2 regions of the Priestia sp. 40 genome follow, and region 1 is predicted to be linked to the other one. Evidence: riboswitches for the same ligand, from Rfam matches in the RefSeq annotation. Region 1 holds a riboswitch; the other holds the start of a gene.
What was found. Region 1 has a riboswitch for ZMP and ZTP ahead of ACO1DI_RS23230 (phosphoribosylaminoimidazolecarboxamide formyltransferase). Riboswitches for the same ligand answer to the same signal wherever they lie in the genome.
Positions count from the first base shown of each region.

Region 2: it holds a riboswitch for ZMP and ZTP, as region 1 does, so the genes downstream of both, ACO1DI_RS15615 (APC family permease) here and ACO1DI_RS23230 (phosphoribosylaminoimidazolecarboxamide formyltransferase) in region 1, are expected to answer to the same signal.

Region 1 is NZ_JBMPZA010000022.1:127,085-130,890, forward strand. Features, by position in the region: gene ACO1DI_RS23225 (ketoacyl-ACP synthase III) at 1-763, opposite strand, end outside; ZMP/ZTP riboswitch at 1,041-1,119, shown strand; gene ACO1DI_RS23230 (phosphoribosylaminoimidazolecarboxamide formyltransferase) at 1,168-2,334, shown strand; gene ACO1DI_RS23235 (DUF2178 domain-containing protein) at 2,458-2,808, opposite strand; gene ACO1DI_RS23240 (helix-turn-helix transcriptional regulator) at 2,810-3,037, opposite strand; gene ACO1DI_RS23245 (helix-turn-helix transcriptional regulator) at 3,367-3,573, shown strand; gene ACO1DI_RS23250 (hypothetical protein) at 3,573-3,806, shown strand, end outside.
Region 2 is NZ_JBMPZA010000015.1:141,392-145,197, reverse strand. Features, by position in the region: gene ACO1DI_RS15635 (sodium:solute symporter family protein) at 1-164, opposite strand, end outside; gene ACO1DI_RS15630 (DUF3311 domain-containing protein) at 164-367, opposite strand; gene ACO1DI_RS15625 (hypothetical protein) at 467-634, shown strand; gene ACO1DI_RS15620 (cupin domain-containing protein) at 745-1,344, opposite strand; ZMP/ZTP riboswitch at 1,730-1,808, shown strand; gene ACO1DI_RS15615 (APC family permease) at 1,865-3,460, shown strand; gene ACO1DI_RS15610 (DUF5105 domain-containing protein) at 3,643-3,806, shown strand, end outside.

The sequences.
Region 1 (3,806 bases):
AATTGGCACTGTGTGGAACGAACCAATTTACTTCACTCTTTTGTAGATTTGCTTGTCCTAGCAATTCAGCCATACCTAAAGGAATTGTTCGAGATGCCCACTTATATACTTCTCTTCCGTTTTGCACCATCTTGCCACTCGAACTCAAAGGTTGTCCATGCATGGTAGTAGATATATTGGTGCGGTATACATGTTTACCTCCCTTTCCATTTGTACCAATATGCGTAGCAATAAAACTTGGGCGCTCTGCATCACTTTCGACCAAAACAGCTGCAGCTCCATCTCCAAATAGAACACAGGTAGTGCGATCTGTATAATCTGTAACCTTTGTTAACGTTTCTGCAGTTACGACTAAGACTTTATCATGAAGTCCAGATGTAATAAAGGCGTTTGCCATGTGTAATCCGTATGTAAAGCCCGCACAGGTAGCATTAAAGTCTAGCGCCCCAGTTGTAGGAATATCAAAGTAATCTTGTATTTGGGCTGCTACACTTGGAAATGCATAGTCGGGTGTTGTAGTTGAGACAACGATACACCCTATATCCTTTAACTCTTTTTGATACTGCTCTACTAAGTTTTCAATTGCTTTAATAGCTAGGTCAGAAGAATATTCATTTTCATCGGCAATTCTTCTTTCCCTCATGCCAGTTCGTTTCACGATCCATTCGTCGTTAGTATCTACAATTCGTTCTAAATCGTCATTTGTAAGTCTTTTTTCTGGTACGTATGTACCTATTGCTGTAATACGTGCAGTTGATTTCATTATATTCACCCTTCTTTATTACTAAGATATATAAATAGATATTAGTACTAGGTACTAATAAAGTCAATGAAATTATATGAAAAAAATGTAAATTTGGTTTATTTAGATCTAATAATAAAAATAAAAACCCTTTAAAACTATTGATTTTAAAGGGTTTTTGCTTATTATAATACCTGTTGTGTAAATTAAATTTGTGTATGATATATAATTAAAAAAGAAAAATTTGGATAAAGGTATTGTTAAAATTACTTTTATTATGTAAAATTTTCTTATAAAACAGACTATGTGTTACTGGCGTAAACATGGAGAACCATGAGGAAGCACATAGATAACGGCCGTACGCCTGGGCAAAGTATTTGAACATGAGTTCAAATACTTTTTTTATTTGGAAAGGAGATTTTCAAGTGAAAGAAATTGGTTTACGATACGGGATGAATCCAAATCAAAGTAAAGCTAACGTTCAGAATGCTGAGAACACGCCTATTAAAATCTTAAATGGAGAAGCGAGTTATATTAACTTTCTAGATGCATTAAACGCTTTTCAACTGGTTCGGGAGCTTCGACAGGCTACTGATCAACCTGCAGCTGCATCTTTTAAACACGTAAGTCCAGCAGGTGCAGCTGTGTACTCTCCACTAAATGAGACACTTACTGAATCCTATTTTGTTGAAGGCCTAGACCTGTCTCCTTTAGCGATTGCTTATGCAAGAGCGCGTGGGACAGATAGGATGTCTTCATTTGGAGATTGTGCTGCTTTTAGTGATGAAGTAGATGTAACTGTAGCTACTCTCCTCAAAACAGAGGTTTCTGATATGATTGTTGCACCAAGCTACACCCAAGAAGCATTAGAGATTTTGAAACAGAAAAAGAAAGGAAAATATCTAATTTTAGAGATTGACCCAAACCATGTGCCTGATCCAATTGAAAAAAGAACGGTATTTGGCATTACTCTAGAACAACAAAGAAATGATATACAGATTGGAAAGGAAGTTTTTAATCATATTGTTACGACTCAATCTGATATTCCTGATCATGCAAAGAGGGACCTTCTTGTCGCTCTTATTACATTAAAATATACACAATCAAACTCTATTTGTTTCGCCTTAGATGGCCAAACAATTGGGATTGGTGCCGGGCAGCAGTCCCGTATTCATTGTACGAGGTTGGCAGCTGAAAAAGCTGATAAATGGTGGTTAAGACAACATCCAAGAGCACTTAATATGAAGTTTAGAGAAGGCATTTCTCGTGTAGAAGTGAATAATGCAATTGATGGATGGTTGCATGATGATATTACTGAAGTAGAAAATGAACAATGGAAACAGTGTTTTAAAGAGATCCCTGCTAGGCTAAGTAAAAGTGAAAAACAAGAATGGTTAAAAAGATTAAAAGACGTTTCTTATGCATCTGATGCCTTTTTACCGTTTCGTGACAATATAGATCGTGCGGCTCAGAGTGGTGTTAAATATGTGGTTCAAACAGGCAATTCTTTACGAGATGAACAGGTTACAGAGGCAGCAAATGAATATGGAATGATCATGGCACATTCAGGTATACGTATATTTCACCATTAAGCTATGAATTAATATATAATCAAACCAAAAGAGCCAAGATCTCATAAAGGGACGGGCTCTTTTATACTGTTTCCGATAAGGCACAATATGTTAACTAATTCTGAATATCGTGTACAAAGTTCTTTAGTTTAAGAAATCCTTTTTATATCTAACAGCAAGATATATACCTGCAGCAAGGAATGCGAGGGAATATTTAAATAAGAAGAAAATTTGCCACATATAATCTTTTGGGAAAATGAGGTCGCATAAAATGATTCCACACAACATAATAAGGGCACTTTTTAAATTTATTTGGTTCGTTCTTTCGTCAGATACACTCATACCCAATTTTTTTTGAAATACGTATACCAAAATTATTGCGACTATAAGCGATAAAAGTCCAATACCAATCAGCATATTCCAGTTACTATTCGATTGTTCTGTCCAGGCTTTCAAAGGATTGAAAATGGCCTTTTCTATTTTGTCAGTTACCATTTCAGTCACTTCCTCTCACATAATTAAAAATATCGTTAACATCTACATCGAAAAAATTAGCTATTCGAAAAGCTAAAACGAGAGAAGGAGAATAATTATTTTTCTCCATCACATATATGGTTTGTTTGGACACCCCTACAGCGTCAGCCAATTCTTTTTGAGACATTCTTTTTAAAACTCGGTGCTCATACACTTTATTTTCAACGTAGTCACCATTTTTTTCTTTCAATGTAATCACCTTCCTTTTTTTGACTACAAATAAATAATACAACAAACTTATATAAAGGTAAAGTAAACTTATACAAAAGATAAATATTATTATACAATTTATGATAATAAAAAGGGTTAGACTCTTAGCGAGGAGTCTATCCCTTTTTACATTTTTAATAAACAATATAAATTCTTTCTCACTGTCTATAGCATATTATGTTAACTAAATTTGTTTGCGATATACATAAAAAAGTAGATATTTTGTAAAAGATGTTTGACATAATGAAAATATTACCATATACTATAAATGTAAAATGTTTTTTACATTTTAGAGGTGGGTTGATAAGTATGGATAATCGAATCAAAGAAATAAGGAAATCTAAAAAGTTATCTCAAGAAGCGCTAGCTAATGCTTGCAGTGTATCGAGACAAACGATTAATGCGATTGAAAATAACAAGTACGATCCGAGCTTAGAGCTAGCATTTCAGTTAGCAGGAAATTTAAATGTTAGTGTAGACGAATTATTTTTATACAAAAACAGGGGGAATTTATAATGAGAAATGTAAAAAACAATTATGTATGGGCTGCTATTATTTTACTAAGCTGCGCTTTTGCATTATATACGATTTATATAACAGATTTTAAAGATGGAGTTAGATTAGGTGTAACGGGAGTTATAGCAATAGTTTTGGTTATCACTACTTTATGTCAACTTGCTACGTGGGGATTTGATCGACAAATTCAAAAAGATGAGATGGGTAAGAAAATTGCTACGATGAGTGCTAAA
Region 2 (3,806 bases), on a different contig from region 1:
CCTACTAAAAGCCAGACAAGCAGGCTTCCAAAACGTCTTCCACCTACAGCCCACTCTTCAACTGAGCTTCTAGATGATTTGTCACGTCCCGCTATAAAGCCAATTGCGATAACGACAAGAACAATTGCTGATGTGATTAAAAGTGCTGTTAAATTTCCTTGCATTATTCAATGTCCCCCCAAGATTTTTGTAAACGATAAATAATAAATGTACACACAGGCGTTAAGAAGACCCATAAAAATAACCATAAATGCAAAAGAGGTAATCCAAAAATAATTGGATGAATGTTATTTACAAAAGGTAAAAAAGCGAATTGAGCAATAAATGGAATGATGAATAAAATAAAAATTATGAATTTTCTGTTCAATTTTACTCCTCCTACTAAAAATTTATCTAACAATGTTCACTATGATAGCAAGTCTGACATGGTAAAGCAATAAGTTTTTTGAAAATTTCGTTATAATCCATGGAAATTTTTTTAGAAAAACAAAAAAGAGCTTATAATGAGAGTATATTTGAAATGATTATGAAAGAAAAAAAGGGGAGGAATCTAAGCGAAGTTGCTCTTGAAGCAAAAAGAAAATGGAAAAGAAGAAATTTAGTTTTGACCGAGAAATTTTTGTTATTTCGATGAGATAAAGTATATTGCTATTGCATCATAAGAAAAGAATTTGTATGTTCCAATAGAGATTCATGGGAAGAATAAAACAGAGCAAATAAAAAAACTAGACAATAAGTGCTTGTCTAGTTCCACCACTCTGTCAATGGTCCTTTGTCGCCATAAACAGGATCTGTTGTAGGAATAGGTACTTGGGCAATTTCATCAAATACGTGAGGGCGATCAGTTTGTTTTCCTGTTCGTAAATTGTAATCCATGCCCTCAGGATAAGCTCCAACCACTTTAAAATCAGCAGTTGACTGCAGACGCATGTGCCCTGTGCCTGCAGGAAGTACGAGCACATCGCCAGCATGCACCACGATATTTTCCCCCATATGTCCACCTAGTTTTAAACGTGCAGATCCGCTAATTACACCTAGTGCTTCATGAGAATTGCTGTGGTAATGGTGGAAATCATATATGCCGCCTACCCAGCTGTTTTTCCAGTTGTGAGAATTAAAAATGCTCTCCACTTTCTCTTTCTTACTAATAAATACGTGTTCATACAACAAAACTGGGAGACGAGGGTGATTTGGAATGGTTCCGTCGTCATCAAAATAAAGAACTTTTACATTTGCATAATTCATAAGCATCCCTCTAACAATCTTTTTTCGTAATTTTCCCTGTTTTTTGCTTGTGTAAACAGAGAAGTTTGCTCGAAGTACTTCATTCGTTGCGAAGTGCATGATATGTAGGTTTTAACGTTTTCCCAAAAGCAGTGTCCCACTTCAAGCGTAGCTAAGTGGTGGGCAGTTCACTTTAGTATCTTTTCTTCATATTGTATATAAGTAAAGGGTCTAGTGCAAGAATTCTATGGATATATAGCTGTTAATTCTTATTTTGTAAATGAATAATATATATTAATATAATTTGTAGAAGGTAATTTGCTCGTGGAGTAAAAAAATTAAATGATAGAGAAAGTTAGGATTTTAGTTCTTTTTGTAATTTAAAAGAGGTTTTCAGAAGGATTATTCGAAATTTTACGAATAATTTATTATTTTTAGAAAAGCAATGTAAATATTTTTGTGTATTGAGTAATAGTAATGAATATTATATACTGATAAAAAATATATTCCTATATGTGACTGGCGCAACATGGATGACCATGGGGGAGCATATAGCGTATAAGCCGCGCGCCTGGGCAAACACTTGAGAAAATTTCGCAAGTGTTTTTTTTATTTTCCTAGGGAAGAGGAGTAGATTTGGATGAGCAATATGCAAAGGAAGATGGGAACATTTGCTTTAACCATGACAGGCATAGGTTCGATTATTGGTTCGGGATGGCTGTTTGGAGCATGGAAAGCAGCTCAAATTGCGGGACCCGCGGCTATTTTTTCATGGGTTATTGGAATGGTGGTTATTTTGACCATTGCTCTATCATATGCTGAACTGGGCGCCATGTTTCCACAAGCAGGGGGGATGGTTAAATATCCTCAGTATTCACACGGATCATTTATTGGGTTTTTGGCTGCTTGGGCTAACTGGATTTCAATCGCTTCAACGATAACAGTGGAGGCTATTGCATCTGTGCAATATATGAGTACTTGGCCGTGGAAATGGGCTCGCTGGACTCATGAATTAGTAGATAATGGCATTTTAACGCCCAAGGGCTTGGCAGTTGCGTCTTTGTTATTATTCGTTTACTTTTTTGTGAATTATTGGACGGTAAATCTTTTTGCTAAAGCAAACTCATTTATTACGATTGTTAAATTGATTATTCCTGGTTTAACGGCAGGGGCTTTATTTTTTGCTGGTTTTCATAGTGGAAACTTTTCAAGTGAGCATGGGGTTGCTCCTTATGGTTGGGCCAGTGTTTTAACGGCAGTTGCAACATCAGGTATTGTGTTTGCATTTAACGGGTTTCAAAGTCCTGTAAATATGGCAGGAGAAGCAAAATCACCTAATAAATCAATTCCGGTAGCTGTAATTGGTTCAATTTTTATTGCTGGAATTGTATACATTATATTGCAAATTGTTTTTATCGGAGCAGTAAGTCCGTCATCAATTGCTGATGGATGGAATCATTTGAATTTTAATTCTCCTTTTGCTGATTTAGCGATTGCACTTGGAATTAACTGGCTAACAATTGTGTTATACGCAGATGCATTTGTTTCCCCTTCCGGCACAGGTGCTACATATACGGCAACTACTTCTAGAATGTTATACGGGATGCAGAAAAATGGATATTTGCCAAAGATATTTGGTACTCTTCATCCACTTTACAATGTTCCGCGCCCAGCTATGTGGCTAAATTTAGCAGCTTGCTTTTTGTTTCTCTTTTTATTTAGAGGATGGGGTGTCTTAGCAGAAGTGATCTCAGTAGCGACGCTTATCTCTTATATTATGGGCCCTGTAGCGCTTATAACATTAAGAAAAACGGCTTCACACTTTTACCGTCCATTTTATTTAAAAGGGGCATCAGTTATTGCGCCATGCGGCTTCGTTTTTGCTTCTTTGACGCTTTACTGGGCAAGGTGGCCGCTTACAGGTGAAGTGATCTTTATTATGGCAATTGGCCTGCCCATTTATTTTTATTACCAAGCGAAAAATAAATGGGTAGGCTTTAAAAAAGAATTTTTAACCGGGGCTTGGATGATTATCTATTTAGCGTGCATGATTTTTATTTCCTACATAGGAAGCGAAAAATTCGGAGGCAAAAATATTTTGCCTTTCGGATGGGATATGGTAGTGATTGCTTGTGTATCATTAGCTTTTTATTACTGGGGAATTAAAAGTGGCAAATCTAACCGATATATGAAAGAAGCTGAACAAATCAATCAAGAAAATTTTCAATCTAAATAAAAAACACGAGCTGATGCTCGTGTTTTTTTTATTTAGATGAGAGGAGAATTTAGACTTAGTTTTTATCAAAATATTGTAAAAAATATAGATTTTAAGGTTTAAGTATTTATATAGAGGGAACCTTTATTTGGGATAAAGTTCTAAAAAAACAAAATAAAGGGGATTAGGCAGCTGTGAAAAAAATGAATGTTTTGGCTTTGGCTTTTGTACTTATGCTAGTATTAGCGGCTTGCAACAGTTCTAAGGAAACGGGAGGATCCACTTCGGCTAAAAATAAGACGATTGAAGCATCCATTGACAGCGCTTCTTATATTTTAGTAGATAGTGATGAAGGAGCTACAAGTGA